DNA from 4 places in the Azonexus caeni genome. Region 4 is predicted to be linked to each of the others. Evidence: predicted binding sites of a transcription regulator. Region 4 holds the regulator's gene; each other region holds the start of a gene.
The links. Region 4 encodes FNR, which switches genes on or off when oxygen is low (the NO sensors DNR and NnrR bind a similar motif). Its sites were predicted from a motif close to TTGANCTAGNTCAA; they were not measured.

Region 1: a site for FNR is predicted at 6,442-6,455, ahead of ACLIIZ_RS11950 (acetate uptake transporter). Genes of this name have one in related genera too.
Region 2: a site for FNR is predicted at 3,546-3,559, ahead of ACLIIZ_RS16440 (OmpW/AlkL family protein). Genes of this name have one in related genera too.
Region 3: a site for FNR is predicted at 4,952-4,965, ahead of ccoN (cytochrome-c oxidase, cbb3-type subunit I). Genes of this name have one in related genera too.

Annotation. Positions count from the first base shown of each region.
Region 1 covers NZ_JBKJAD010000011.1:40,110-47,904, forward strand. Annotated here, with positions in the region: gene ACLIIZ_RS11920 (2-oxoglutarate dehydrogenase E1 component) at 1-156, shown strand, start outside; gene odhB (2-oxoglutarate dehydrogenase complex dihydrolipoyllysine-residue succinyltransferase) at 182-1,420, shown strand; gene lpdA (dihydrolipoyl dehydrogenase) at 1,496-2,917, shown strand; gene ACLIIZ_RS11935 (hypothetical protein) at 3,030-3,560, opposite strand; gene zapE (cell division protein ZapE) at 3,709-4,827, shown strand; gene ACLIIZ_RS11945 (hypothetical protein) at 4,838-5,638, shown strand; gene ACLIIZ_RS11950 (acetate uptake transporter) at 5,685-6,308, opposite strand; gene ACLIIZ_RS11955 (O-acetylhomoserine aminocarboxypropyltransferase/cysteine synthase family protein) at 6,585-7,795, opposite strand, start outside.
Region 2 covers NZ_JBKJAD010000020.1:27,533-35,327, reverse strand. Annotated here, with positions in the region: gene ACLIIZ_RS16455 (YheT family hydrolase) at 1-191, shown strand, start outside; gene ACLIIZ_RS16450 (phosphomannomutase/phosphoglucomutase) at 201-1,580, shown strand; gene ACLIIZ_RS16445 (EAL and HDOD domain-containing protein) at 1,589-2,833, shown strand; gene ACLIIZ_RS16440 (OmpW/AlkL family protein) at 2,875-3,486, opposite strand; gene ACLIIZ_RS16435 (hypothetical protein) at 3,727-4,044, shown strand; gene ACLIIZ_RS16430 (hypothetical protein) at 4,049-4,354, opposite strand; gene alaS (alanine--tRNA ligase) at 4,351-6,972, opposite strand; gene ACLIIZ_RS16420 (hypothetical protein) at 7,086-7,289, opposite strand; gene ACLIIZ_RS16415 (hypothetical protein) at 7,456-7,623, shown strand; gene ACLIIZ_RS16410 (glycerophosphodiester phosphodiesterase family protein) at 7,597-7,795, opposite strand, start outside.
Region 3 covers NZ_JBKJAD010000003.1:188,776-196,570, reverse strand. Annotated here, with positions in the region: gene ACLIIZ_RS06000 (FixH family protein) at 1-146, opposite strand, end outside; gene ccoG (cytochrome c oxidase accessory protein CcoG) at 160-1,572, opposite strand; gene ccoP (cytochrome-c oxidase, cbb3-type subunit III) at 1,684-2,577, opposite strand; gene ACLIIZ_RS05985 (cbb3-type cytochrome oxidase subunit 3) at 2,593-2,769, opposite strand; gene ccoO (cytochrome-c oxidase, cbb3-type subunit II) at 2,775-3,416, opposite strand; gene ccoN (cytochrome-c oxidase, cbb3-type subunit I) at 3,427-4,854, opposite strand; gene ccoS (cbb3-type cytochrome oxidase assembly protein CcoS) at 5,240-5,431, opposite strand; gene ACLIIZ_RS05965 (heavy metal translocating P-type ATPase) at 5,431-7,795, opposite strand, start outside.
Region 4 covers NZ_JBKJAD010000007.1:78,421-86,215, reverse strand. Annotated here, with positions in the region: gene ACLIIZ_RS09610 (heavy metal translocating P-type ATPase) at 1-2,066, opposite strand, end outside; gene ACLIIZ_RS09605 (sulfite exporter TauE/SafE family protein) at 2,068-2,739, opposite strand; gene hemN (oxygen-independent coproporphyrinogen III oxidase) at 2,804-4,207, opposite strand; gene fnr (fumarate/nitrate reduction transcriptional regulator Fnr) at 4,293-5,036, shown strand; gene ACLIIZ_RS09590 (LysR family transcriptional regulator) at 5,039-5,986, opposite strand; gene rnk (nucleoside diphosphate kinase regulator) at 6,125-6,499, shown strand; gene gdhA (NADP-specific glutamate dehydrogenase) at 6,527-7,795, shown strand, end outside.

The sequences.
Region 1 (7,795 bases), on a different contig from region 4:
TCGCGTCATCATCTGGACAGCGGCCTCGACGCCAAGCAGAAACTGCTGCTGGTTGCGCGTCCCGCCTCGCCGTCGCCGGCGGTAGGGTATCTGGCCAAGCACAACGAACAGCAGAAAGCATTGGTCGAGTCCGCACTGGGCAAGATCGACTACTAATAACGAAAGCAGAGTGGAGTCACCCATGAGCATCATTGAAGTCCAAGTTCCGCAACTGTCCGAATCCGTCGCCGAAGGCACGCTGGCTTCCTGGAAGAAGAAGATCGGCGAAGCGGTCGGCCGCGACGAAATCCTGATCGACATCGAGACCGACAAGGTCGTCCTCGAAGTGCCGTCGCCGGCGGCTGGCGTTCTCGTTGAAATCATCAAGGGCGATGGCGAAACCGTCGTTTCCGGCGAGCTGATCGCCAAGATCGACACCGCCGCCACCGCTGGCGCCGTCGCGCCGGCCGCTGAAGCACCGAAGGCTGCTGCTGCTCCCGCCGCTGCTCCGGCGCCTGCCGCAGCCGCTCCGGCTGGCACGGCCAGCCCGGCCGCCCGCAAGATCCTCGACGAGAAGGGCATCGCTGCCGCCGACGTCGCCGGTTCCGGTCGCGGCGGTCGCGTCACCAAGGAAGATGCCGTTGCCGCCCAGGCCAAGCCGGCTGTCGCTGCTGGTCCGGTCGTCGCTGCCAAGTCGACCACCTCGCTGCCGGTGCCGCCGACCGGCGTCGCCCTCGGTGACCGCACCGAAGAGCGCGTGCCGATGACCCGTCTGCGTGCCCGTATCGCCGAGCGCCTGCTGCAGTCGCAACAGACCAACGCCATCCTGACCACGTTCAACGAAGTGAACATGGCCCCGGTCATGGCCCTGCGCAAGCAGTACGGCGAGAAGTTCGAGAAAACCCACGGCGTCCGCCTCGGCTTCATGGGCTTCTTCGTCAAGGCCGCCGTTGCCGCGCTGCAGAAGTTCCCGATCCTGAACGCCTCGGTCGACGGTAACGACATCGTCTATCACGGCTACGTCGATATCGGTATCGCCGTCGGTTCGCCGCGTGGCCTGGTCGTGCCGATCCTGCGCAACGCCGACCAGATGTCGATCGCCGACATCGAGAAGAAGATCGCCGAATTCGGCGCCAAGGCCAAGGACGGCAAGCTGTCGATCGAAGAACTGACCGGCGGCACCTTCTCGATCTCGAACGGCGGCATCTTCGGTTCGATGATGTCCACCCCGATCATCAACCCGCCGCAGTCCGCGATCCTCGGCATCCACGCCACCAAGGACCGTGCCGTTGTCGAAAACGGTCAGGTTGTCGTGCGTCCGATGAACTATCTGGCGATGTCCTACGATCACCGCATCATCGACGGCCGTGAAGCCGTCCTCGGTCTGGTGACCATGAAGGAAGCGCTGGAAGATCCGGCCCGCCTGCTGCTCAACGTTTAAGCCAGCATCGCCGGCGCCAGTGTTCCCGCACGGGCGCTGGCGCCTTTGCACATCTGAAATCTGAAAGGTTGATCCATGTCCAAGCAATTTGACGTGCTCGTTATCGGCGGTGGTCCCGGCGGCTACGTGGCCGCCATCCGCGCCGCCCAGCTCGGCTTCAACACCGCCTGCGCCGAATCCAACGCCTACGCCGACCCGAAGGGCGAACCGCGTCTCGGCGGTACCTGCCTGAACGTCGGCTGCATTCCGTCCAAGGCCCTGCTGCGCTCCTCCGAACTATTCGAAGAAGCCAATCATTCCTTCGCCATGCACGGCATTTCGGCCAAGGGCGTTGCCATCGACGTGCCGACCATGATCGGCCGCAAGAACACCATCGTCACCCAGCTGACCGGCGGCATCCGCGGTCTGTTCAAGAAGAACAAGGTGACCGGCCTGAACGGCCACGCCAGCTTCTCCGGCAAGGAAGGCGAGTTGTACAAGGTCAAGGTCGGCGAGGAAGAAGTCTTGGCCAAGCACGTGATCATCGCCACCGGCTCCAAGCCGCGCCACCTCGACGGCATCCCGGTCGATAACAAGGTCATCTGCGACAACGTCGGCGCGCTCGATTTCGACGCCGCACCGAAGCGCCTGGGCGTCATCGGCGCCGGCGTCATCGGTCTGGAAATGGGCTCGGTCTGGCGCCGTCTCGGTACCGACGTGACCGTCCTCGAAGCCGCCCCGGATTTCCTGCCCTTCGTTGATCAGGATATCTCCAAGGAAGCGCTCAAGCTGTTCACCAAGCAGGGCCTGAAGATCACCACTGGCATCAAGCTGGGTAAGGTCTCGGTCGCCAAGAAGGGCGTCACCGTCGAGTACGAAGACAAGGACGGCGCCAAGAAGCTCGAATGCGACAAGCTGATCGTCTCGGTCGGCCGCATCCCGAACACCGACGGTCTGAACGGCGATGCCGTCGGCCTGAAGATCAACGAGCGCGGCCAGGTCGAAGTCAACGGCCACTGCCAGACCAACCTGCCCAACGTCTGGGCGGTCGGCGACGTCGTCCGCGGTCCGATGCTGGCGCACAAGGCCTCCGAAGAAGGCGTCATGGTCGCCGAGCTGATCGCCGGCCAGTCCGGGCACTGCGACTTCAACACCATTCCGGGCGTCGTCTACACCCACCCGGAAATCGCCTGGGTCGGCAAGACCGAACAGCAGCTCAAGGCCGAAGGCATCGCCTACAAGCCGGGCAAGGTGCCCTTCCTGGCCAGCGGCCGGGCGCTCGGCCACGGCGACGCCAGCGGCTTCGTCAAGGTCCTGGCCGACGCCAAGACCGACCGCATCCTCGGCGTGCACATCATCGGCAACAACGCTTCCGAACTGATCGCCGAAGCCGTCGTCACGATGGAATTCGCCGGCGCCTCCGAAGACCTCGGCCGCATCTGCCACGCCCACCCGACGCTGTCGGAAATCGTGCACGAAGCCGCCCTGGCCTGCGACAAGCGGTCGCTGCACTTCTAAGCAGTTTCGCTTCGTCTGCCAAAGGCGGGATGTGCGAATAGCACATTCCGCCTTCTTTCATTGTTCCGGCAGCGACAGTGAATGATCGGTTGCAGTTTTCGCGGGTCTACCGTCAGGCGATGGCCGGGGACGACAGCCAGCGACGCGATCGCTGCAGGAGCAGGCCTGTCAGCAGGAGGCAGGCGGCATAGCCGGCAAGCAAGCCCCAGAACGGTGCGACGCCGTAAGCCAGCGGTTTGGCGACGCCAAGGAAACTGCCGTAAATCAGCGAACCGAGCGAGATGGCGAACATCGCAATGCGTCGCTGGTCCAGGCCGCTGCGGCTGTAGTGGCGGAGCAGCCAGGAATTCAGGCTCCACAGCGTGATCAGGATCACTTTCGTCCACAGCTTGGGATTGTCGAAATAGGGCATGCCCTTGAGCGCGACACCGAGGGCGATGATCAGCAGGCCGGAAAGCCACAGATGGAGCTCGCCGTTCAGGATCAACGGCCGGATCAATCGCCTTTCCGTCGCCATCCCCCGCAGACGGCACAGTGCCAGGAAGACTCCGGTGAGCGACGCGAACAGGGCGGCCAGGTGATAGAAAACCGCCAGGGTGACGAGGAGTTCCATGATCGATCCGCCGGGAACATGCGAAACCATGATTCAATCCGATTGCCATGACGCGCTGATGACAGGGGGGGGCAGAGTTCGCCGTCGGTTAGCCGGTCATTCCGGTAAAGCGCATTGCGCTGTAGAACCTCGTCAATATTTGCGAAAATAGCGGACCCGAGAACAACGACAACCGACGATGCCCCACAAGAAACTGAAAGTCTCCGCCACCGGCATGCTTGACGCCTACGATGCGCTGCTCGCCGAGCGCGGTTATGTCGCCGATGCGGCGCAGCGGAGGGCGGCGCAGGCCCTGCAGTCGCTCTATGGCAACCTGCTGTCGTTCAAGGTGGACCGGGGCAGCACGATCAAGCGCCTGCTGAAGCCGCCGAAGCCGCCGCGCGGCGTTTATTTCTGGGGCGGTGTCGGGCGCGGCAAGAGTTTCCTGATGGACTGCTTTTACGCTTCGGTGCCGTACCGGCGCAAGAAGCGGCTGCATTTCCACTCCTTCATGCAGCAGATCCATCGCGATCTCGACAAGTACAAGGGCGAGCCGGATCCGATGCTGAAGCTGGCCGCGGCGATCGCCCAGGACGTCCGGCTGCTCTGTTTTGACGAGTTCCACGTCTCCGACATCGCCGACGCGATGATCCTCGGCCGCCTGCTCGAGGGCTTGTTCAGCCATGGCGTGATCCTGGTCATGACCTCGAATTACCCGCCGGACATGCTTTACCCCAACGGCCTGCACCGGGAGAGCTTCCTGCCGGCGATCGCCCTGCTCAAGAAACACCTCGACGTGTTCGAGGTCGATGCCGGTGTCGACTACCGACTGCGCGCGCTGGAGCAGGTCGAGATTTACCACCATCCGGCCGATGACGCGGCCGAGCGCAAGATGCTCGACTATTTCCGCATGGTCGCCGGCGAGGAGGGCGAGGAGGGCGGGCAGATCGAAATCCTCGACCGCCAGATCGCCACCCTGCGCCGCGGCAACGGCGTCATCTGGTTCGATTTCCGCACCCTGTGCGGCGGCCCGCGCTCGCAGAACGATTACCTGGAAATCTCGCGCGGCTACCATACCGTGCTGCTGTCGCACATCCCGAAGATGACCGTGCACCAGGCTTCGGAAGCCCGCCGCTTCACCTGGCTGGTAGACGTTTTCTACGACAACAAGGTCAAGCTGATCGCCACCGCCGACTGCGCCGCCGATGACTTGTACACCGAGGGCACGCAGGCCAGCGAGTTCAAGCGTACAGTGAGCCGGCTGACCGAAATGAATTCCCGTGCCTATCTCGCCGAACCGCATATCGTCGCCCCCTGAGGAGAGCGCCATGAGACCCGCCCTGAAGTTCCTGCTCGCCGTTTTCGTTGCCTTGTGGGCCGGCGTGGCCGCGGCGCAACTGGAGGTCATCGAGCTGAAGAGCAAGACGGTCGACGAAGTCCTGCCGGTGCTGCTGCCGCTGGTCGAACCCGGAGGCACGCTGAGTGGCCAGAACAATCAGCTCTTCCTGCGCACTTCGCCGCGCAACCGCGAGGGCATCAAACGGGCGCTGGCGGCGATCGACAAGCCGGCGCGCCGGCTGATCATCCACGTCGCTCACGACCGCCAGCGGATGAACGCCCAGCGCGAGGCGGAAGCCATCGGCCAGGTGGTGCTCGGCAGCAACAGCCGGGTCGAGGTCGAAGGCCGGGTCTGGGACACACAGCGCCAGCGCGAGGAAAAGGCTGCGCAACGGGTGCAGACGGTCGAGGGCGGGCGCGCCTTCATCCAGGTTGGCCGTTCGCTGCCGGTGCCGATGCGCATGGTGGCGGTTGGCCCCGGTGCTGCGGTGGTCAACGAAGGTGTCGTCTATCGCGATATCGGCAGTGGTTTCTACGCGACGCCGCGCCTGGCCGGCGATCGCGTGACACTGGACATCTCGCAGCAGGCCGAACAACTCGATGCGCGCCGTCCCGGCAGCATCGCCACGCAGCGCCTGAGCACCACGGTCAGCGGCCGCCTCGGCGAATGGATCGAACTCGGCGGCAGCGGCCAGCAAGCCGGCAGCCAGCGCGATGGTTCGTTCAGCGTCGGCACCGGGCAGATGCGCGAGCAACGGGCGATCTGGTTGCGGGTCGAGGAAGTCGAATGAAAAACGGGCCGCATCTGCGGCCCGTTCGGTTTCGCGGTCAGCCCGTTCAGGCGGCGGCCTTGGCCGGCAGCGGGGTGACGACCGGCGCCGCGCCCTTGCTGATCAGTCCCAGCGGCTTGCCGAGCGGCAGCAGGGTGCGGCCGAAGAAGTTGTTCAGGAAGACGGCACCGGCAGCGTAGAAGCCAAGCAGCGAAATGCCCAGTTCCGACCAGGCGGCAAGCGCCCCGAACAGTTCCTTGTTCACGCCGAGGATGGACAGCGCCAGCGACGGCAGCAGCACGTTGATCAGCACCAGGATGACGGCGAAAACCTTGTTGGCTTCGAAGGCGGCGACCATGATGAAGAGCGAGAAGATGAAATAGCCGATGCAGGCGAAAGCGAGTTGCTTCGGGTCGGCATTGGCGCCAACCTCGCCCAGCCAGCCGAGGCTGATTGCCCAGTGCATGGCGACGGCGATCCAGAACAGGCCGTAGGCGCCGAGGACGATGGCGCCGAAATAGTTGTTCTTCTTGAAGTCGACCATCGACGCCCAGATCTGAGCCAGCGAGCCGAGGAACAGCGCCCATGGAATCAGGTAGGCGACGCCGGTCGTCCAGCCCATCTTGGCCGACGCGGCGACGAAGGTGACCATCGACAAACCGAAAACACCCAGCGCCGTGGGGTCGGACATGACGATTTTGGTTTCAGTGACTTGCTGTTGCATACGCGCTCCCTCGAATTGATTTGTGATTTTTTTGCTGCACTGCGTCAAACGATCGTTTGGACGATCCGGGCGATTTTCGACGGGGGCATGCGAGCGCCATCTGATTTAGGTCAACAAAACAAAATAAATATTTAAAATCATTGTGTTATGAATAATTCAATGCATTATGGTTGAGTGGATTTGGCGCCGCTTGGGCGCAAAAAAAGCCCGGCGTTGCCGGGCTTGCTCGGGGGTGCCGGTGACTCAGGCGGCGTTGAGCGCCTGATCCAGATCGGCGATCAGGTCATCGACGTGCTCGATGCCGACCGACAGGCGGATCATGTCTTCCGACACGCCGGCCTTGGCCAGTTCTTCCGGCGACAGCTGGCGGTGCGTGGTCGATGCCGGGTGGCAGGCGAGCGTCTTGCAGTCGCCGATGTTGACCAGGCGGGTGACCAGTTGCAGGGCATCCTGGAACTTGCCGCCGCCTTCGCGGCCACCCTTGACGCCGAAGTTGAGGATGCCGGAAGCGCGGCCGCCCATGTACTTCTGGACCAGCGCGTGGTCCTTGTGGTCGGGCAGGCCGGCGTAGTTGACCCAGCTGACCTTCGGATGCGTCTTGAGGAATTCGGCAATCTTCAGCGAATTGTCGCAGATGCGGTCCATGCGCAGCGCCAGCGTCTCGATACCCTGCAGGATCAGGAAGGCGTTGAACGGGCTGATCGCGGCGCCCATGTTGCGCAGCGGCACGACGCGGGCGCGGCCGATATAGGCGGCGGCGCCGAGCGCTTCGGTGTAGACGACGCCGTGGTAGGACACGTCCGGCTCGTTGAGGCGCTTGAACTTCGCCTTGTGCTCGGCCCACGGGAACTTGCCGCTATCGACGATGATGCCGCCGATCGAATTGCCATGGCCGCCCAGGTACTTGGTCAGCGCATGGACGACGATGTCGGCGCCGTGCTCGAACGGGCGGCACAGGTAGGGGGAGGGCACGGTGTTGTCGACGATGACCGGCACGCCGTGCTTGTGGGCGACTTCGGCGAGCTTCTCGAAATCGGTGACGTTGCCGAGCGGGTTGCCGACCGATTCGCAGAAAACGGCCTTGGTCTTCGCGTCGATCAGCTTCTCGAAGGCGTCCGGGTCGCGGTAGTCGGCGAAGCGCACTTCGATGCCGTACTGCGGCAGGGTGTGCGCGAACAGGTTGTAGGTGCCGCCGTACAGCGTGGACGAGGTGACGATGTTGTCGCCGGCTTCGGCAATCGTCTGGATTGACGCGGTGATCGCCGCCATGCCGGAGGCCATGGCCAGCGCGGCAACACCGCCTTCCATCGCAGCGACGCGCTTTTCCAGCACGTCCTGGGTCGGATTCATGATCCGCGTGTAGATGTTGCCGGCGACCTTGAGGTCGAACAGGTCGGCGCCGTGCTGGGTGCTGTCGAAGGCGTAGGAGGTGGTCTGGTAGATCGGCACGGCGA
Region 2 (7,795 bases), on a different contig from region 4:
TCGTCAATCCGCGCAACGACCCTTTCCTGCCCGCCCCTTACCTGCCGAGCAGCGCCGAAGCCGCTCCCTGCGTCCGCCTCGAACAGCCGGCCGGCGGCGGCCATGTCGGTTTCGTCAACGGGGGCTTTCCCGGGCGGCTGGACTGGCTGGCGCAAAGGCTTTTACACTTCTTCCTTTTCGAAACGCCATAGGCAGGAATCATGAGCCAGCCACTCCCCGCGGAAATCTTCAAGGCCTACGACATCCGGGGCATCGTCAACAAGTCGCTGACTGCCGATGTTGTCCGCCTGATCGGCCAGGCGCTCGGTTCGCTGGCGCTGGAACAAGGCCAGTCCGCCATCGCCGTCGGCCGCGACGGTCGCCTCTCCGGCCCGGAACTGGCCGGCGCGCTGATGGACGGTATCGTGTCCACCGGCTGCGACGCGATCGACGTCGGCTGCGTGCCAACCCCGGTCACCTATTTCGCCGCCTACGAACTGGGCTGCCATTCCTGCGTCTCGGTCACCGGCAGCCACAACCCGCCGGACTACAACGGGCTGAAGATGGTGATCGGCGGCACGACGCTGGCGCTCGACGCGATTCAGGATCTGAAGAAGCGCATCGAAGCCGGCAAGCTGAAATCCGGCCAAGGCGAAAAACGCAGCGCCGACGTGCTCGGCGCCTATGTTGAAAAGATCGTCGCCGACGTCAAGCTCGCCCGCCCGCTGAAAATCGTCATGGATTGCGGCAACGGCGTCGCCGGCGCAATCGCCCCGGAACTGTTCCAGCGCCTCGGTTGCGACATCGTGCCGCTTTACTGCGAGGTTGACGGCAACTTCCCGAACCACCACCCGGACCCGTCGAAGCCCGAGAATCTGGCCGACGTGATCCAGGCACACAAGGATAGCGACGCTGAAATCGGCATCGCCTTCGACGGCGACGGCGATCGCCTCGGCGTGGTCACCAAGGATGGCGAGATCATCTATCCGGACCGCCAGTTGATGCTCTTCGCCGCCGACGTGCTCTCCCGCGTGCCGGGCGGCACCGTCATTTACGACGTCAAATGTACCCGTCTGCTGGCGCCGTGGATTCGCCAGCACGGCGGCGTGCCGCTGATGTGGAACACCGGCCACGCGCTGGTCAAGGCCAAGCTCAAGGAAACCGGCGCCCCGCTGGCCGGTGAGATGTCCGGCCACACCTTCTTCAAGGAACGCTGGTACGGCTTCGACGACGGCTTGTACACCGGCGCCCGCCTGCTCGAAATATTGAGCCGCGCGGCCGATGCCAACGCGCCGCTGAAAACCCTGCCGAATTCGCCGTCGACCCCGGAACTCAACATCAAGATGGCCGAAGGCGAACCCTTCGCGCTGATCGACAAGCTGAAAGCGGCAGGCCGGTTCGACGGCGCCAGCGAAGTGATCACCATCGACGGCGTGCGCGTCGAATACCCGGACGGTTTCGGTCTGGCCCGCCCGTCGAACACGACGCCAGTCGTCGTGCTGCGCTTCGAAGCCGACGACACCGCCGCGCTGGCGCGCATCCAGGCAGCTTTCCGCCAGGCACTGAGCGCCGTCTGGCCGGGTATCGCGCTTCCTTTCTGAGCCCCGTCGTGAGCGTAGACGCCGAACAACTGTTTCTCGGGCGACAGCCCATCCTCGACCGCGAACAGCGGCTCTACGCTTACGAACTGCTCTTTCGCAGCGGCAGCCAGGACAACACGGCCACCGTCACCGACGGCGTCGCCGCAACGGCAACGGTGATCGCCAATGCCTTCGCCGAACTCGGCGTCGAGGCGGCGCTCGGCAATTGCCGGGGCTTCATCAATGTCGACCAGGAATTCCTGTTCAGCGACATGCTCGAACTCCTGCCCCGACACACGGTGGTGCTGGAAATCCTCGAAACGGTCAAACCCACGCCGGCCGTCATCGACCGCTGCCGGGCGCTGAAAGCCGGCGGTTTCGCGCTGGCCCTGGACGATGTCGTCGAATTCACGCCCGAGTACGACGAACTGCTGACCCTGGTCGACATCATCAAGATCGACATCCAGGCGCTCAGCCGCGTCCAGTTGATGCAGCTGACGCTGCAACTGCGGCCCAAGGGCAAGACCCTGCTCGCCGAGAAGGTCGATTCGCGGGAACAGATGGAGCAATGCCTGCAGCTAGGCTTCTCCCTGTTCCAGGGCTATTTCTTCGCCCGACCGACGATCATCGCCGGTCGTCGCCTCGACCACTCGCAACTGTCGCTGATGAAGCTGATGGGACTGCTGCTTGCCGATGCCGACACCGGCAAGATCGAGGCAGCGCTCAAATCCGAACCCGGCCTCACCGTCAACCTGCTGCGCATGAGCAACTCGGTCGCCGGCGGCATGACCGGGCACGTCAGCTCGCTCAACCAGGCGATCACCCTGCTCGGCCGACGCCAGTTGCAGCGCTGGCTGCAACTGCTGCTCTTCGCCTCGGGCAAACCCAACACCGACAACAACGCCCTGCTGCTGATGGCGGCCACCCGCGGCCGCCTGATGGAATTGCTCGCCGAAGAGATCCGGCCGGGCGATGCCAGTTTTGCCGATCAGGCCTTCATGGTCGGCATCATGTCGCTGATGCCTGCCCTGATCGGCCTGCCGATCCGCGACATCGTCACCCCGCTACCGATCGCCGACGACGTCAAAACCGCGCTCTGCGATGACCAAGGCATCCTGGCCAAACTCCTGGGCATCACGGAATGCAGCGAAAGCGGCGACCTGACAGGGCTCGCCGAACAACTCGCGCAGCAGCCCGAACTCGGCGCCAAGGCCCTGAACCGCGCGCAGACCGCTGCGCTGGCATGGGCCGGCACATTGGCATCGGAAAAATGAAAAAGGGGCCGAAGCCCCTTTTGCCAACCGGCTACTGACGCTCAGAAACGGTAACCGATGCCGATACCAGCGGTGATCGGGTTGAGATCGAGGTTGCCGAGTTTGGTATTGCCAACCTTGACGTCGGTATCCATCTGGATGTACTTGACGTCCATGTTCACCGACCAGTTCTTGTCCAGCGCGTAATCGAAGCCAACCTGGGCTGCCACACCGAAGCTGGAACGCTCGACATCTGCCCCCGGAATGACGAAATTGCCGCGGTCGTAGAACACCGTGTAATTCACGCCAAGGCCGACATAGGGCTTGAAGGCGCCGAGATTGGTGAAGTGATACTGCAGCATCAGGGAAGGCGGCAGCGCCTTGATCGTGCCGATCTTGGTCGATCCGGCATCAACCTTGACCTTCTGCGGATAGGTCAGGACCAGTTCGGCAGCGATGTTCGGGGTGAAGAAGTAGCTGAGGTCGACTTCCGGAATCCAGCGGTTCTGCGCCGCGATATCCAGGGTCTTGACCGCGTTGCTCTGGTCGTTTTCGAAGTTGATATGAACCGCACGGGCCCGCACCATGAAGCTCCCCTGATCGGCGGCCTGGGCCGGCAGCGAAGCCGCCAGTGCGGCGGCAAGCAGGGCGGACGAAAGAACTGGCTTGAACATGAACACTCCCTTTGTCGTTGTAGAAAACGACGATGCTAGACCTCTGCACATTCCGGATATTGACCCAAATCAAAATGCAATAAACAATTTATGCGGTTTTTTCTGATAGAAAAAACATTATCACATCCTAATATTCCGAATTCATGCAACGCGCTGTTACAAAACGGCGCGCTCGAAGCACAACGCAACCAGCCACTTGAGGGACAATAGCCACTTTTCAGGACGAGCCAGACCCCAGCCATGCCCAGAGCGTCACCCCCCTTTTCATCTGACATCCGGTTTGCGCGTGCCCCGCAAGGCATCGCTGGCAAACTGCTGACCGCGCTGTTCAGCGTTGGCCTGCTGGTGCTCGGCGTGATGTTCTCGCTGGTGGCGCTGGCAGTGGCGGCGGTGATCGGCCTGCTCTTCGCCGGCTGGTTCTGGTGGAAGACGCGCGCCCTGCGCAAGGCGCTGCGCGAAGCGACGCCGGCGGCAGCGACCGCGAGCCGCGCCGCCGACGGGGACATCATCGACGGCGAATGCGTCCGCGAAACCCCGTCCCGCGAACTGCTGCGCTGAGCGCTCAGCGCAGCTTCGGATTCAGCGAACCGCGGTTGTAATCCTTGTCGCCCGGCATCACGTAGCGGCCGATGCCGCCGAACACGATGCCCTGCGATTCGACCGGACGGGTCTTGTTTTCCGGGTAGTCGGCGGCCACTTTCTGCGCTGCCGCGGCCTTCGCCTGGTCCACATACTCCCAGCGACCGTTCGGAAACAGCCGGACCGGCTGACCGTCGGCGGTCACCGCGTCGAGCGGCGTCCGGTCGAGTTCGGCCGCCAGCGCTGGCCCGCAGGCCAGCGCGGCGATCAGCAGCAGCGCGCGCGTCACAGCTTGCCTTCGACCCAGGCGGCGACCGAGGCCAGCGCCGCCGGCAGATTTTCCGGCTGGGTGCCGCCGGCCTGCGCCATGTCCGGCCGACCGCCACCCTTGCCGCCGACCTGCTGGGCGACCAGGTTGACCAGCTCGCCGGCCTTGACCTTGCCGGTCAGGTCGGCGGTGACGCCGGCGATCAGCGTCACCTTGCCGTCGGCCACCGACGCCAGCACGATGGCCGCCGATTTCAGCTTGTCCTTCAACTTGTCCATCGTCTCGCGCAGCGTCGCCACGTCGGCGCCGTCGAGTGTGGTCGCCAGCAGCCTGGCGCCCTTGACCTCGACCGCCTGCGCCAGCAGGTCGTCGCCCTGCGAAGCGGCCAGTTTGGATTTCAGACGGGCGACTTCCTTTTCCAGCGCGCGGACATGGTCGAGGATGCCGGCAACGCGTTCGCCGATGTCGTCCGGCTGCGTCTTCAACAGCGCCGAAATGCCGGCGACGCGGCTTTCCTGGGTCTGCACATAGGCCAGCGCGTTGTTGCCGGTGATCGCTTCGACACGGCGCACGCCGGCAGCGACGCCGGCTTCCGAGACGATCTTGAACAGACCGATGTCGCCGCTGCGGGCAACGTGGGTACCGCCGCACAGTTCCTTGGAGGAGCCGATGGCGACGACACGCACTTCATCACCGTACTTCTCGCCGAAGAGCATCATCGCGCCCGACTTCTGGGCGTCGTCGATGCCCATCACGCGGCTGTCGGTGGCGGCGTTGGCGAGAATCTCGGCGTTGACGATTTCCTCGACCTCGCGGATTTCCTCGGCGCTCAGCGGCGAATTGTGCGCGAAGTCGAAACGGGTCTTGTCCGGATCGACCTGCGAGCCCTTCTGCTGGACATGGGCGCCGAGCACTTCGCGCAGCGCCTTGTGCATCAGGTGGGTGACCGAGTGGTTGCGGGCGGTGGCGGCGCGGGCGACGGCATCGACGCGGGCGCCGACTTCCTGGCCGAGCGCCAGCTTGCCGGTCTTCAGGATGCCGTGGTGGCCGAACACGGCTGCCTGGATCTTCAACGTATCCTCGACCGCGAAGATGCCGCCGACGCCCTTGAGTTCGCCGCGGTCGCCGCACTGGCCGCCGGATTCGGCGTAGAACGGGGTGTGGTCGAGAACGACGACGCCGAGGTCGCCTTCGTGCAGTTCAGCGACCGCCGCTCCGTCCTTGTACAGCGCCAGCACCTTGCCCTTGGCTTCGAGCGACTCGTAGCCGTGGAAGGTCGTTTCGGCGCCGGCGTATTCCAGATTGACCGCCATCTTGAACTTGCCGGCGGCGCGCGCCTGTTCCTTCTGGCGGGCCATTGCGGCATCGAAGGCGGCGCCGTCGACGGTGACGTTGCGCTCGCGGCAGATGTCGGCGGTCAGATCGAGCGGGAAGCCGTAGGTGTCGTGCAGCTTGAACGCGGTTTCGCCGTTGAACACCGTAACACCCTTGTCGGCCATCGCAGCGAGTTCGCCTTCGAGGATTTCCATGCCGTTCTCGATCGTCGCGAAGAAGCGGTCTTCTTCCTGCTTCAGCGTGGCGACGACCTTGGCCTGGTTTTCCTTGAGTTCCGGATAGGCCTCGCCCATCTCGCCGACCAGGTCGGGCACCATCTTGTGGAAGAAGGCGGCGCGGGCGCCGAGCTTGTAGCCGTGGCGGATGGCGCGGCGGATGATGCGGCGCAGGACGTAGCCGCGACCTTCATTGCCCGGGATGACGCCGTCGGCGATCAGGAAGGAGCAGGCGCGGATGTGGTCGGCGAGCACCTTCAGCGACGGCGAATTCATGTCGGCGTCGCTGGTTTCGCGAGCGGCAGCGGCGATCAGCGCCTGGAACAGGTCGATCTCGTAGTTGGCATGCACGCCCTGCAGCACGGCGGAGATGCGTTCCAGACCCATGCCAGTGTCCACCGACGGCTTGGGCAGCGGGTGCATCACGCCGGCTTCGTCGCGGTTGAACTGCATGAAGACGTTGTTCCAGATCTCGATGAAGCGGTCGCCGTCTTCTTCCGGCGATCCCGGAGGGCCGCCCCAGTGCTTTTCGCCGTGGTCGTAGAAGATCTCGGTGCACGGGCCGCAGGGGCCGGTATCGCCCATCATCCAGAAGTTGTCGGAAGCGTAGCGGGCGCCCTTGTTGTCGCCGATGCGCACGATCTTCTCGGCCGGCACGCCGACTTCCTTGTGCCAGATGTCGTAGGCCTCGTCGTCCTCGGCATAGACCGTGACCATCAGCTTGTCTTTCGGCAGGCCATAGACCTCGGTCAGCAGTTCCCAGGCGTACTTGATCGCGTCGCGCTTGAAGTAGTCGCCGAAGCTGAAGTTGCCGAGCATCTCGAAGAAGGTGTGGTGACGCGCGGTGTAGCCGACGTTCTCGAGGTCGTTGTGCTTGCCGCCGGCGCGCACGCATTTCTGCGAGGTGGTCGCGCGCGTGTAGGGCCGCTTGTCGAAGCCGAGGAAAACATCCTTGAACTGGTTCATGCCGGCGTTGGTGAACAGCAGCGTCGGGTCGTCGTGCGGGACGAGCGACGAGGAGGCGACGATCTGGTGCCCCTTGGCGGCGAAGAAGTCGAGGAATTTCTGGCGGATTTCGGCGCTTTTCATGAAGGTTCTGCCCGGCGGGCTCGCTAAATACGGAATCCGTGATTTTAAAAGAAAAACCCGCCGGACGGCGGGTTTGTCCGCCCAATACGACGGGCGACACCGGCAGATGCGCATTACATGCCGTAGCGGGCGTAACGCTCATGCTGCCAGCGCTTGTCCTGCCAGCGGGCATGCTGGCGATCGTTCTTCTGGCGCTGGATGCGCGCACTTTCCCGGGCCTGCGCCTGGTGCAGCATTGCCCGCTCGTGCCGGGTGACGACGCCGTCGGCCTTGGCCCGCGCTTCCATGCGGGCGATCCGGTGCTGCCCGCGCTGCAATTGCAGCGTCTCGTGCCGGGTCAGACTGCCCCGGGCGACGCCCTGCTCGATGCGCTGCTACTGGCGGAACTGCTCGTGATCGACGCGCGGCGAGCCTTGACCGGCCAGGGCAAGACCGCTGACCGCCAGGGACAGGGTGACGACGAGAAGGGAACGGATGGCTTTCATGATGATTCTCCTTGCTGGGGTTTCGACGCTTCCCATTGAAGTGCCGAACGAGCAGGAAATCACGCCGGCAATGCAAGGCTTTGTAAGCAAAGGTCGCTGCCGACCGGTGGCGAAACAGCTTGTTGCAACCCGCGGCGCCTTAGCCGATGGCGGAGCGATCGGCTAGCGCCTGCGGCAGAAAGCGATCGAGCGGGTCGACGAACACCCCGGCAACGCCGATCCCGAACAGGTAATCGGCCAGCGCCGGTGTCTGCAGCGTGTAGGCGCGCACCGCCAGGCCGAGCCCGGCGCATTCGCGGACCAGTGCCGGCGTCACCAGCGCCAGGTCGAGGTGCAGC
Region 3 (7,795 bases), on a different contig from region 4:
TAGTCGTCGGTCACCAGACCATCGTTGCTGACCACCGCCAACCAGATGGTGACGATCGCGGCAATGATCACAAGGCCGGGGCCAAGCATCAACAACCACGGCCAAGGCTCCTTGTACCAAGGTTTGCCATCATTTTTCAGTGTCATGCTTGCGCTCATGTCAGGGCATCAGGAAAGAGGCTTTTTCACGCACGGCAATCTTGTCGTCGCTTTCGGCCTTGATGTTGAAATAGATCGTGTTCGCCCCCTTCTGACCGGACTCCGGCGGGACGCGTACGACCACGGTGGATTCGTGGTTCTTGGCGCTTTCAACCTCAACCACCAGCTCATCTTCGGCAAGTTTCACGCCGGCAAGGCCGTCAACCGTAACTCGGTAGCGCTGCGAAGCCTCAGTGGTATTCATGAACTTCAGGTTGTAAACATTCTCGATCGAGCCATCGTCCGCTTCCCGGGAAAGAACCGAGCGGTCACGGATGACGTCGACCATCAGCGGCACCCGGTTGGCGAGTGACCACGCCGCCGCCAAACAGATCAGCAGCAGGATGGCCGAGTAAAGGATGATGCGGGGGCGCAAAATATGCCCCATCACCTCGGATGCCCCAAAATGCTTGGCCAGCGCGTTCTCGGTTGTATAGCGGATCAGCCCACGGGGCTTGCCGATCTTGTCCATCACGGGATCGCAGGCGTCAATACAGGCACCGCAGCCGATGCACTCGTATTGAATTCCCTTGCGGATGTCGATCCCGGTCGGACAAACGACGACACACAGATTGCAATCGACACAGTCCCCCAGCTTCTCGTTGTCGCCCCCTTTCTTTCTCGCCCCGCGGGGCTCGCCACGCTCGGGATCGTAAGTGATCACCAGCGTATCGGGGTCGAACATCACGCCCTGGAAACGAGCGTACGGGCACATGTACTTGCACACCTGCTCCCGCAGGAAACCCGCCTGCATGTAACAGAAGCCGGCGTAGAAAAGCGTCCAGAACAACTCCCAACCGGAGAGATCAAAGGGGAAGGCCGCCAGCAACTCGCGCATCGGCGTGAAATAAGCCACCAGAGTAAACCCGGTCCACAGGGAGAGCACCAGCCACAACGCATGCTTCAAGACCTTGCGCCCCAACTTGTTGGGCGTCATCGGTCCCTGATCGAGCTTCATCCGCGATGAACGGTCGCCTTCGATGCGGTTTTCGATCCACATGAAGATTTCGGTATATACCGTCTGCGGACATGCATAGCCACAGAACAAGCGCCCGGCGATTGCGGTGAACAGGAACAGGGCGTAGGCAGAAACGATTAGCAGCACCGCCAGATAGAAGACATCCTGCGGCCACAACACCAATCCAAACAGGTAGAACTTGCGCTCCACTAGATGGAACAGGATCGCCTGGCGATCGTTCCACATCAACCACGGCGTCCCGTAGAAGAGGATTTGCGTCAGCCAGACAAAAACCCAGCGCCATGTTGCCCACCACCCCTTCACTTCCCGGATGTAAATTTTCCGGTGTTTCTCGTAAAAGGATGCCTTCGCCAAATTCGCCCCGTTTTCGGGCTTGTTCTCTTCTTTGGAGTTCATTGAAGCCTCTTTATCAGAATGATGCTGCTCCGCACAACACCATTTTGATAAGTATGCCTTGAGCCAGACGAAAAAGGGGAGGCCATCCGGCCTCCCCCTGACAGTCGCCGATTACTTGGCGCTGAGGCTGGTCACGTAAGCAGCCAGCAGATGGACCTTGGCGTCGCCGAGGAAGTCCTTCCAGGCCGGCATCTTGTTGGTACGACCATTGGTGATGGTTTCGATGATGGTCGCTTCGGAAGAGCCATACAACCAGATCTTGTCGGTCAGGTTCGGCGCACCCAAGGCCTGCATGCCGTGAGCGTCAACACCGTGGCAACCGACACAGCCCGCTTCGTTGAAAGCAGTCTGGCCCTTGCCGGCGCGGACCGCGTCATGCGGCAAGCCGGACAGCGAACGAACGTAGTTGGCGAGATCCTTGATGGTTTCACCACCCAACTGGGCGTGCGGAGGCATCACCCCCATACGGCCAGCAGAGATGGTCTCAACAATCTGTGTGGACTCACCACCCCATTGCCAATCGCTGTCAGTCAGGTTGGGGAAGCCCTTCGCACCGCGTGCATCAGCACCATGGCATTGCATGCAGTAGGTAAGGTAGAGGCGCTTGCCCATTTCCATGGCTTGCTTGTCGCCAGCAACCGCCTTGACGTCCATCGCCAGATACTTGTCGTAAAGCGGCTTGACAGCGGCGTCCATCTTGGCCACTTCAACCGTATGCTGGCCAGCAGAAGTCCAGCCGAGCATGCCCTTGAAATTGCCAAGCCCAGGATACAGAGCCAGGTAAACCAGCGCGAAGATCACGGTGATGACGAAGAGCCAACTCCACCACTTCGGCATCGGGTTGTTGTACTCCTCCAGGGTTTCATCCCAGACGTGGCCGGTAGGCACACCCGGGGTAAAGGTTGCTTTACTTTGCAGGAGCAGGAAGACCCAGCATCCCACAACACTGACCAGCACGATCACAATGACGTACAGGTTCCAAAATTGGCTAACGAAATCGCTCATTTGCTTTCCTTTATTTCAGCGCCGGTGCGACGCGTTTTCCGCCGCACCGTCATCATCATCCTCTGCGAACGGCAGCTTGGCAGCCTCGTCGAACCCCTTTCGACTGCCCTTTCCGTAAGCCCACCCAACGATCGCCAGAAAGCAGAGCAAGCCGGCAACCGTAATGATGGAACGCAGATCGTTGATGTCCATGGCCATTACTTCATCGAGCTCAGTGCCGTACCCATACCCTGCAGGTAAGCAATCAGAACGTCCATTTCGGTCATGTCACCAATCGCGGCCTTGGCACCCTTGATATCGGCATCGGAATAGGTCGGCAGGTTACGCATGTTCGCGAACATCTGCATGACCTGCATCTTCTTCTCGATATCGGCACCAACCGTGGTCTTGGCCTTGGTATTGGCCAGGAAAGCGAAGGCGGGCATGTTGGATTCCGGCACGACGTCACGCGGATTCATCAGGTGGGCGCGTTGCCATTCATCCGAATAACGACCGCCGACACGATGCAGGTCCGGACCGGTACGCTTGGAACCCCACTGGAACGGATGGTCATAAACATACTCACCCGCCACCGAGTAGTGGCCATAGCGTTCAGTTTCGGCGCGGAAGGGACGAATCATCTGCGAATGGCAAAGATAGCAACCTTCCCGGATATAAACATCGCGACCGGCAAGACGAACAGCGTCATAAGGCTTGGTGCCTTCCACCGGCGTCGTCGTGGACTTCTGGAAGAAGAGCGGAACGATTTCCAGCAGACCACCGACGCTGACCACCAAAAGGGTCAGAACGATCAGCAGGGCAACGCTCTTTTCAATTTGTTCGTGTTTCAACATTGTTATCTCTCCCAAATCAGGCGTGATGACCAGCCGGAGCGATCACCGGCACATCCTGAATCTTGCCACCGGCCATGGTCTTGAACATGTTGTAAGCCATGATCAGCATGCCCAACAGGAACAGAACGCCCCCCAGCCAACGGATCGCCCAGAACGGGTAAGAACCCTTGACCGACTCGACGAAGCTGTAAGCCAGCGTGCCGTCGGCGTTGACCGCACGCCACATCAGGCCCTGCATCACACCGGCGATCCACATCGAGGCGATATAGAGAACGGTACCAATGGTGGCAATCCAGAAGTGAGCCGTAACCAGCGACGTGCTGTACATCTCCTTCTTGCCAAACAGGCGCGGCAGCAGGTAATACATCGCACCGATCGAAACCATGGCCACCCAGCCGAGCGCACCTGAGTGAACGTGACCAACGGTCCAGTCGGTGTAGTGGGAGAGCGCATTGACGGTCTTGATCGACATCATCGGGCCTTCGAAGGTAGACATACCGTAGAAGGAGAGCGAGGTAATCAGGAACTTCAGGATCGGATCATCGCGCAGCTTATGCCAGGCACCCGACAGCGTCATGATGCCGTTGATCATGCCACCCCACGACGGCGCCAGCAGGATCAGCGAGAACAGCATACCGACGGACTGGGTCCAATCAGGCAGCGCGGTGTAGTGCAGGTGGTGCGGACCCGCCCACATGTAGGTGAAGATCAGCGCCCAGAAGTGCACCACCGACAGACGGTAGGAATACACCGGACGACCAGCCTGCTTCGGCACGAAGTAGTACATCATGCCGAGGAAGCCGGCGGTCAGGAAGAAGCCGACCGCGTTGTGGCCGTACCACCACTGGACCATCGCATCTTGAACCCCTGCATACATGGAGTAGGACTTGGTCAGTGTGACCGGCATTTCCATGCTGTTGAAAATATGCAGCAGCGCGATGGCGATGATGAAGGCGCCGTAGAACCAGTTAGCCACGTAAATATGCGAGGCCTTGCGAACGGCGATCGTTCCAAAGAACACCAGCGCGTAAGCAACCCAGACCAAGGTGATCAGGATGTCGATCGGCCACTCAAGCTCGGCATATTCCTTGCCGGTGGTAATACCCAGCGGGAAGGAAAGCGCAGCCAAGACGATGATCAGTTGCCAGCCCCAGAAGGTGAAGGGAACCAAGGGGCCACCCCAGAGGCGGGCATGGCTGGTACGCTGAACGCACCAATAAGACGTTGCAAAAAGCGCAGAACCACCAAACGCAAAGATCACCGCGTTGGTATGCAACGGACGCAGGCGCCCGAAGTGCAACCACGGGCCGATATTCAACTCCGGCCAGACAAGTTGTGCTGCAATAATGACACCGACCAGCATGCCGACGATGCCCCAGATGACGGTCATGAAGGCGAATTGCCGTACGACCTTATCATTGTATGTGGTTTGTGTTCCAGACATGAACCCACCTCTCGTTAATAAAAAACGGAATGCCCACCTTCCCTGAACCCAAGGGGGCACTTGAAAGCGGATGGTATTCTAGTTGCGGAGGGGCGTTTTGACCTAGATCAATCTAGCGATCATCTACCGCCGAAGCGGGCAAGACCCTGCCGGCACAAAGCAATCTGCCGCCAAGACAGGCACAAAACAGCAAATTTGCGACACGCAAAAAGCCTGCTTGCGCAATAAAAAATTCATCAATATCGCCATCGGGGCAAGGAATTTTTTTCCAAAAAAAAGGGTGCGTCGCAACGCACCCCAACCCCAACAGAGAATCAACGCAAGACCATACGCCTTGCATGGACACCATCTTGCCCGCTTCATCACCCTGTCACATTGATACAGGTCAAATCTTTTCTTTTTTTTCCTCCTGTTCCGCAAGTTTCCCCTTGGGTGCTTCATCGTCTTCCATAAGAACCTTGAAACCGGGCCCTTCCAGATCGTCAAACTGGCCACTTCTGACCGACCACCAGAATGCACCGGCAATTCCGAAGACCAGGACTACCGAAACCGGAACCAGCAAATAGACGCTTTCCATCACTCACACTCCTTACGCTGAATGCGCAACGAATTCAGGACCACCAGCAGCGAACTCAGCGACATGCCGATTCCAGCCAGCCACGGCGTCACATAGCCAGCGATCGCCGCTGGCAAGGCGACAATATTGTAGAAAAACGACCACCAAAGATTCTGCCGAATAACGAGCAAGCTGAAACCGGCGCGCTTAAAACCCCGATTCAGGTGCGCAAGATTTTCCGAGAGCAAGATCAGGTCCGATTGTGTCCGGGCCAACTGCGCACCGCCCCCCATCGCGATCGAAACCTGCGCCTGAGCCAAAACCGGCGCATCGTTAACCCCATCCCCCACCATCGCAACGACTGCACCATTCGCCTGCAAAGAGCTGACGCACTGGTGCTTGCCCGCGGGCGTAGCCCCGGCCCTGACATCCTTGATCCCCAACGTCTCGGCAACGCGATTGGCAACGGATGGCGCATCACCGGTCAACAGAGTGACTTGGCGGCCGGCCTTACGCAAATCGTCGATCAATCGTCGGGCTTCGGGACGCACCTCGTCGCCAATGAGAAACAAAGCCAGACAACGCTCCGCGTCCGCCAGCAGGATGGCGGTATCACCACTATCCAGCCATGCCGCAGCCCCGTCGGGCAATGCTAAACCACCGAGCGCCAACGCGTAATCGGGACGGCCGATACGAAAACGGCATCCATCGACAACCGCTTCAACCCCTTGTCCCGGCTCGCTGATCGAATCACTCGCCTGGTATTTTGCTGACGGCACCGCATGCCGCAAGGCCAACGCCAGTGGATGTTCCGAGGCCTGCTCCAAGGCAGCCGCCAGTTCAAGACAATCTTCCCGCCCCAAGCCGGCGAATGGCACAACATCGAGAAGGTGCATTTTCCCGGTTGTCAGCGTACCCGTCTTGTCAAATACGAAATGCGTCGCCCGGGCCAGGGTTTCAATCGCATGCCCACGTGTCACCAGTAGACCGTCCCGGGCCAGCGCCCCGGAGGCAACGGTGAGCGCAATCGGCGTCGCCAGGGAAAGGGCGCACGGGCAGGTCACCACCAGCACGGAAACAGTAATCCACAAAGCCTGCGTCGGATCGACCAGATACCAGCCGACGGCCGTCAGCACGGCAACCACGAGAAGTGTCCCGACAAAATAGCTGGCAATCCGATCGGCAATTTCGACGATCCTGGGCTTATCCAGCGACGCCCGCTCCATCAGTTCGATGATCGCCGACAGGCGTGTCCCCTCGCCGACTTGTTCGACCCGCACGACGAGCGGACTCTCGGCATTGATCGAACCGCCGGTGACGATATCGTCCGGTCGTTTGGCAACCGGCAGACTTTCACCGGTCAGCAGGGCTTCGTTGGCGTAACTCACCCCTTCGACCACCTTGCCATCGGCCGGAATGATCTCCCCCGGGCGGACCAGGACATAATCGCCCACCGTCAGATCGGCAACGACCACCTGCACTGGCTCACGATCGACCGGGAAATTCGGCATCTTCTGGGCGAACGCCGGCAACAATTTGGTCAGCGCCTCGGTCACGCTCAGCGCCTTCTGGCGCGCATTCATTTCCAAATAACGCCCGCCGAGAAGGAAAAAGACGAACATGGTCACGGAATCGAAGTAGACCTCGCCCGCCTGGGTCAGCGTCGCCCAGCAACTGGCCAGAAAGGCAACCCCGACCCCGAGCGCCACCGGCACATCCATACCGACACGGCGCAATCTGAGATCGCGCCAGGCATTGCGAAAAAATGGTGCTGACGAGTAAAAAACCACAGGCAAAGTCAGGACCAGACTGGCCCAGCGCATCAGCGACTCGATGTCGGCAGACATGTCGCCGTTGGCGATGTACACCGGATAGGCATACATCATGACCTGCATCATGCCGAAACCGGCGACCCACAGGCGCCACATTGCATCGCGCCTCTCGTTGCGCGAAATTTCCTCGTTTTTCGCGGCATCGTAGGGAAACGCCCGATAGCCTATCGCGGCTACCGCCAGCAGGATATCCGACAGCTTGATGCGGCTATCGTCCCAACGTACGCGAGCCCGTCGCGACGCGTAGTTGATGTTGATGGCGGTGACACCGGGCAGTTTGCCGATGTGCTGCTCGTTTAGCCAGATGCAGGCGGCACAAGTGATCCCTTCCAGCATCAAGGAGGCTTCACGCTCGTTTTCCCCCAGTTCCTTGACGAAACTTTTCTGGAAGTCCGCATGATCGAAAAGGGCGATCTGCTCGAGGATCGTTGGCATGGCTTCGCGCGGCGACTCGGGCAACGCATCGCGGCTACGGTAATAATCCTCCAGGCCGTTATCGACGATGGACTGGGCTACTGCCTGACATCCGTAACAACACATTGCCCGCGGCTCG
Region 4 (7,795 bases):
GGGATGCCTAGAACGTTGTAGATGAAGGCAAAGAACAGGTTCTGCCGGATCTTGCCCAGCGTTGCCGCGGAAAGTGCGATGGCGTCGGCGACGCCAAGCAGGTCGTTGCGGATCAGCGTCAGGTCGGCCGCCTCGATCGCCGCGTCAGAGCCTGCGCCGATCGCGAAACTGACGTCGGCCGCGGCCAGCGCCGGGGCATCGTTGATGCCGTCGCCGACCATCGCCACCAGCCCGCCGTCCGCCTTCAGCGCGTTCACCGCGGCCGCCTTGTCGCCCGGCAGGATGCCGGCGCGGAATTCGTCGATCCCGGCCTGGGCGGCGATCGCCGCCGCCGTCGCCGGATTGTCGCCGGTCAGCATGACCACCCGGATGCCGCGCTGGCGCAGGCGGGCCACCGCCTCGCGCGAGGTCGGGCGCAGCGCATCGGCGATGGCGATCAAGGCCAGGAGATGCGTGACTTTTTCATCGCCGTCGATCTCGGCCAGTGCGATCACCGTCTTGCCGGCGCCCTGCAGCGCCGCGACCGCGCCGTCGCCGGCCAGTCCGAGCCAGTCGGGCGCCCCGAGACGCAGACGGCGGCCGCCGATCTCGCCGCCGACGCCGTGCCCGGCCGTCGCCGCAAAACCGCTCACCGCCGGCAGTTCGAGACCGTCGGCGGCGGCGATCACCGCCCGCGCCAACGGGTGTTCCGAGTGATGTTCGAGCGCCGCCGCCAGTTGCAAGGCTTCCTCGCGGCCGATGCCGAAAGGCAGCAGGTCGGTCACCTGCGGCTGGCCGGCGGTCAGCGTCCCGGTCTTGTCGAGCGCCAGCACGGCGATCTTCTCGGCCCGTTCGAGCGCCTCGGCATTGCGCACCAGAATGCCGGCCCGCGCCCCCTGCCCGGTGCCGACCATGATCGCCGTCGGCGTCGCCAGGCCGAGCGCGCACGGACAGGCGATGACCAGGACGGCGACGGCATTGACCAGCGCCGTCGCGAAATCGCCCCCCTGCCACCACCAGCCGATGAAGGTGACCAGCGCGATGCTGCACACCACCGGCACGAAGATCCCGGAAATTCGGTCGGCCAGGCGCTGTACCGGCGCCTTCGAGCCCTGCGCCTCGCCGACCAGGCGGATGATGCCGGCGAGCAGCGTCTGCTCGCCGACGCCGGTGGCGCGGCAACGCAGACTGCCGCTACCGTTGGCGGTGGCCGCGAAAACCTTGTCGCCGCTGCGCTTGCCGACCGGCATGCTCTCGCCGGTCAGCATCGCTTCATCGACGCTCGACTCGCCGTCGATCACCTCGCCGTCGACCGGTACGCTCTCGCCCGGGCGGACCAGGAAGACATCGCCCGGCATCAGCGCGTCGACCGGCAGTTCGATCCACTGGCCGTCGCGTTCGACACGCGCCGTCTTCGGGCGCAGGCGGATCAGCGACTCGATCGCCTCCGAGGTGCGCGCCTTGGCCCGCGCCTCGAGCAGCTTGCCGAGCAGGACCAGGGTGATCACCGCCGCCCCGCCCTCGAAATAAACATGCTGCTCGCTCAGGCCGAGGAAAGTCACGACGGTCGAGAAACCCCAGGCCATGCTGGTGCCGAGCGCGACCAGCACGTCCATGTTGGCCCCGCCGCCGCGCAGCGCCTTCCAGGCGCCATCGTAGAAACGCCAGCCGATCCAGAACTGCACCGGCGTCGCCAGCGCGAACTGCAGCCAGCGCGGCAGTTCGTTGTGCATGCCGTGCTCGCCGAACATGAACAGCATCTGGCCGACCAGCGGCAGACTGAGCGCGACAGCGATCCAGAAGCGCCGACTCTCACGCTGGTAAGTGCGCAGTTTCTCGGCCTTTTCCCGCTCGCGCGTCCCGGCATCGACCACGGCAGCACTGAAGCCGGCCTTGGCCACCGCGGCGATCACCGCCTCGGCACCGACCCCGCTCAGGCGCACGCGCGCACGCTCGGCGGCGAGATTGACGTTGGCCTGCATCCCGGGTTGCCGGTTGAGCACCTTTTCCAGGCGCGTCGAACAGGCGGCGCAGGTCATGCCGCCAATCGCGAATTCGACGACCTGCTCGGCGGATTGCTTTTCCATCTCAGCTCGCTTCCAGCAGATAGGGCAAACTCAGCAGGCCATAGACGCCGAAACCGAGCACCAGCAGCCCGGAAGTCCAGCGCACCATCGGCCGCCGCACGAATTCATTGAGCCGCGCCAGCAAGATGCCGGCGAGCAGCAGATTGGGCAGGGTGCCGGCACCGAAGGCCAGCATCAGCAGCGCGCCGCGCTGCGCCGAACCGGCCGCCAAGGCACTGGCCAACGCGCTATAGACCAGGCCGCAGGGCAACCAACCCCACAGCATACCGAGCGGAAACGCCTGGCCAACCCGCGTCGCCGGCAGGAAACGCCGGGTCAGCGGCTGCAGCCGCCGCCACAGCGACTGGCCGAGCCGTTCGGTGAAGGCCAGCGCCCGGGTGACGCCGATCAGGTAGAGGCCGAGCGCGACCAGCATCAGGTTGGCGAAGAGGAAGAGGATCAGCCGCGCCGGCACCTGTCCTTCGAGTCCCAGTCCGGCGGCACCGAGCGCCCCGGCAATTGCCCCGGCAATGGCATAGGAGAGGATGCGACCGCCGTTGTAGGCAAGATGCATCGACCAGCGGGCCGGACTACCCATCGCCAGTGCGCCGACGATGCCGCCGCACATGCCGACGCAGTGCGCACCACCGAGCAGACCAACGAGAAACAGCGCCAGGAAGCCGGAATCAGGCATGGGGCAAGGCTTGCGACAGGAAAGCCCGCAGTGTAACCCGCCCCGGGCCTTCCTGACACGCCGCTCAGATCACCTTGGAGTAACGCGTCCGCTGCCGGTCGGCGCGCAGGTAGCGGTCGAAGGCCATGGCGATGACACGGACCAGCATGCGCCCCGGCGGCAGCACGGTGATCCAGTCGCGTTCGATCTTGAGCAGACCGCCGCGTTCCATCTCGCGCAGATCCTCGATCTCGGCCGCGAAATACTTGTGGAAGTCGATCAGGTGCGAACTCTCGATGCTTTCGATCGACAGCTCGAAATGGCACATCAGCGCCTGGATGATCGAACGCCGCAGGATGTCGTCGGCGGTCAGCTCGATGCCGCGCACCACCGGCAGCATCGGCGCGTCGAGCCGGTCGTAGTACTCGTCGAGCGTCTTGACGTTCTGGTAGTAGGTCGGACCGACCTTGCTGATCGACGAGATGCCGAAGGACAGCATGTCGCAGTCGGCGTAGGTCGAATAACCCTGGAAGTTGCGGTGCAGGCGCCCCTGGCGCTGCGCCACCGCCAGCTCGTCGTCGGGCTTGGCGAAATGGTCCATGCCGATGAAGACGTAACCGGCATCGGTCAGCTTCTTGATCGCCAGCGCCAGGATCTGCAGCTTGGTGTCGGCATTCGGCAGGTCGGCGTCGGCAATCCGCCGCTGCGGCTTGAACAGCCCCGGCAGGTGCGCGTAGTTGTAGATCGACAGGCGGTCCGGGTCCATCGCCAGGACGCGTTCCAGCGTCCGGTTGAAACCCATCACGCTCTGGAAGGGCAGACCGTAGATGAGGTCGATCGACACCGATTTGAAACCGTTGGCGCGTGCCGCGCTGATCACATTGGCCGTTTCTTCCTCGGTCTGCACGCGGTTGACCGCAACCTGCACGCGCTCGTCGAAATCCTGGACGCCGACGCTCATCCGGTTGAAACCCAGTTCGCCGAGCAGCGCCACGGTGGCCGTATCGACCTTGCGCGGGTCGACTTCGATCGAATACTCGCCGCCGTCGAGCAGCTTGAAGTGCCGTCGGGTTTCCGCCATCAACTGGCGCATTTCGTCGTGCGACAGGAAAGTCGGCGTGCCGCCGCCCCAGTGCAGCTGGATCACCTCATGCTCGCCTTCGCTGCCTTCCAGCGCGGCGCTCTGCAGCGCCAGCTCCTTGCCCAGGTATTTCAGGTACTTGGCGCTGCGCCCGTGATCCTTGGTGATGATCTTGTTGCAGGCGCAGTAATAACAGATGGTGTTGCAGAAAGGGATGTGGAAGTATAATGAGAGCGGTCGGCTGATCCCGCCGATGTTGCGCTTGCTGAGCCAGAGAGCGGCAGCCTCGGCGTCGAAAGCCTCGACGAAGCGGTCGGCAGTGGGATACGAGGTGTAGCGGGGGCCGTTTACGTCGAAACGGCGAATGATCTGTGGGTCGAAGACGAGGTTTTCAGTTGCGAAATTCATTGAACATGGCGCCAAGTTTTGGCCCGATTATGTGGGGATGGATCGCATTTCCGGTTGACATGGATCAAGCCAACGCAGGTTGCCAATGCCCAGCCCAATCCCGCTGAATCAGGAGATTTCGCTGACCGTCATCAAGACGGCTTGTTCCAACTGCAACCTGCGGGAACTCTGCCTTCCCTTCGGTCTCAGTCTCGATGAACTGGAGCGTCTCGACGACCTGATTTCGACCCGCCGCCGGATCAAGCGCGGCGATCACCTGTACCGCGCCGGCGAGTCCTTCGACTCGATCTACGCGATCCGCAGCGGCTTCTTCAAGACCGACGTCCTGCTCGAGGACGGCCGCGACCAGGTCACCGGCTTCCAGATGGCCGGCGAACTGCTCGGCCTCGACGGCATCAGCACCGAACACCACACCTGCAACGCCATCGCGCTGGAAGACAGCGAGATCTGCGCGATCCCGTTCAACCGCCTGGAAAGCCTGTCGCGCGAGATCCACAACCTTCAGCATCACTTCCACAAGGTGATGAGCCGCGAAATCGTCCGCGACCACGGCGTCATGATGCTGCTCGGCACGATGCGCGCCGAAGAGCGGCTGGCCGCCTTCCTGCTCAACCTGTCGCAGCGCTTCACGGCGCGCGGCTTCTCGCACGCCGAGTTCTACCTGCGCATGACGCGCGAGGAAATCGGCAGCTACCTCGGCCTTAAGCTGGAAACCGTGTCGCGCGCCTTCTCCAAATTCCAGGAAGAAGGCTACATCGCGGTCCAGCAGAAGCACATCCGCATCCTCAACGTCAGCGGCCTGAAGGCGCTGATGAACCACCGCTGCTGAGCCTAACGGCTCAGCCCGAGCCAGCGGCGCGCACTGCCCGGCGATGCCGGGCGATCCCATTCCGGCTCGTCGCCGAAGCGCTGCTGCAGGAAATCGATGAAGGCGCGCACCTTCAGCGGCAGGTGCCGGTTCGGCAGATGCACCGCGTAAATGAAGCGCTCGACTGGCACGTAGCCGGGTAGCACCTCGACCAGACGCCCGGCCTGCAGCTCGCTGCCGACGATGAAGGTCGGCAGCAAGGCCAACCCCAGCCCGCCCAGCACCGCCTGCGATAGCGCCTCGTCGTCGTTGATGCGCAGCTTGCCCGCCACCGGCACCGAGATGTCGCCGGCCGGACCGCGCAGATGCCAGAAGCCCTGCGTCGTCAGGTAGGTGTAGTCGAGACAGTTGTGCCCGGCCAGGTCCTCCGGCTTTTCCGGTACCCCCCAGCGCGCCAGGTAGGCCGGGCTGCCGCAGATCTTGCGACGGATCGGCGCCAGCCGCCGGGCGACCAGATTGTCGCCGGGCACCGGGGCGATGCGCAGCGCCAGGTCGTAGCCCTCGTCCACCAGATTGACCAGGCGGTCGCTGATCGTCATGTCCACCGACAGCTCCGGGTACTGCAGCATGAAATCGGCCAGCGCCGGTGCCACGTGCAGCGTGCTGAAGGCGACCGGCGCGCTGAAGCGCAGCTTGCCGCGCGGCTCGCGGTGCAGGCTGCCGATCGTGTTCTCGGCCTGCGCCATTTCGTCGACGATGCGGTCGCAATGCTCGAAGTAAGCCTCGCCGACCTCGGTCAGGCTGAGCCGGCGCGTACTGCGTTGCAGCAGGCGAACGCCGAGCGCCGCCTCGAGCCGCGCCACCGACTTGCTGACGCGCGACTTGGAAATCCCCAGGCGCGACGCCGCCCCGGAAAAACTGCGCGCCTTGACCACCTGGGCGAACAGCAGCATGTCGTTGATGTCGTGCACACGCGCTCCAATTGTTATTAAAAAGGAAACAGTCTTGTGCAAAGTCGCCGGCTTATCAAGCCCCGGACTTCCTTTTACCATCCGCAATCCCGCGACACAAAAAACCGATCAACAAAAATCACCAGAAAATTCATATAAATGCAGCAGAACAACCTGATCATCAGGGAGAGCGACTTCGTTCGCCTGATGGCAATCCAGCCGCCCGACGATCTGCGCGACGAGCTTGAGCGCGCCATTGTTATCCCCGACGAATCAATACCAGCCGACATCGTCACGATGGGGTCGCGCGTCCGCTATACCGAACAGGAGACCGGCAACAGCCGCCAGGTCGAGATCGTCTATCCCGACGAGGCCGACCCGGCGGCCAGCAAGGTCTCCGTTTTCGCCCCGGTCGGCGCCGCGCTGATCGGCCTCGGCGTCGGCCATGAAATCGACTGGGACTTCCCCGGCGGCAGCAGCCGCCGGCTGACCGTGGTCGAGGTCATCCAGCCGGCCTCGACCGCAGCACACTGATCAACAAGAACAAAGGGAGCCCGCCGCGTGCGCTACAAGTCATTCGCAGAATTCAATCAACATGTTGCCGCACGAAACCCCGGGCAACCCGAGTTTCACCAGGCGGTCGCCGAGGTCATCGAGAGCCTCTGGCCGTTCATCGAGGACCACCCCCGCTACGCCGAACACGGCCTGCTCGACCGCCTGGTCGAGCCGGAGCGGGTACTCACCTTCCGCGTCTCCTGGGTGGACGATCACGGCGAGGTGCGCGTCAATCGCGGCTACCGCATCCAGCATTCGTCGGCGATCGGCCCCTACAAGGGCGGCATCCGCTTCCACCCCTCGGTCAACCTGTCGATCCTCAAGTTCCTCGCCTTCGAGCAGACTTTCAAGAATGCGTTGACGACGCTGCCGATGGGTGGCGGCAAGGGCGGCTCCGATTTCGACCCGAAGGGCCGCAGCCCGAGTGAGGTGATGCGCTTCTGCCAGGCCTTCGTCAGCGAACTGTTCCGCCACATCGGCAGCGACACCGACGTGCCGGCCGGCGACATCGGCGTCGGCGGCCGTGAGGTCGGCTTCATGGCGGGCATGATGAAGAAGCTCTCGAACCGCGCCGACTGCGTGTTCACCGGCAAGGGCCTGAGCTTCGGCGGTTCGCTGATCCGCCCGGAAGCGACCGGTTACGGCACCGTCTATTTCGCCGAGGAAATGCTCAAGCAGCGCGGCCGCAGTTTCGACGGGCTGCGCGTCAGCGTTTCCGGCGCCGGCAACGTCGCCCAGTATGCGGTCGAGAAGGCGATGGCGCTCGGCGCCCGCGTCGTTACCGTCTCCGATTCGAGCGGCACGGTGGTCGACGAGGACGGCTTCAGCGCCGAAAAACTCGCCGAACTGATGGAGGTGAAGAACCATCTGTACGGCCGGGTCAGCGACTACGCTGCGCGCGTCGGCGCCAGTTTCCTGCCTGGCGAGAAGCCGTGGCGGGTGCCGGTCGACGTCGCCCTGCCCTGCGCGACGCAGAACGAACTCGACGCCGACGACGCCCGTACCCTGCTCGCCAACGGCGCGATCTGCGTCGCCGAAGGCGCCAACATGCCGTCGACGGCAGCAGCGGTGAAGCTGTTCGAAGCGAGCGACGTGCTTTACGCCCCGGGCAAGGCGAGCAACGCCGGCGGCGTTGCCACCTCGGGCCTGGAAATGAGCCAGAACGCGATGCGCCTCTCCTGGCCGCGCGAGGAAGTCGACACCCGGCTGCACCAGATCATGGTCGACATCCACGACACCTGCCTGCGCTACGGCCGCAATGCCGAAGGCAAGATC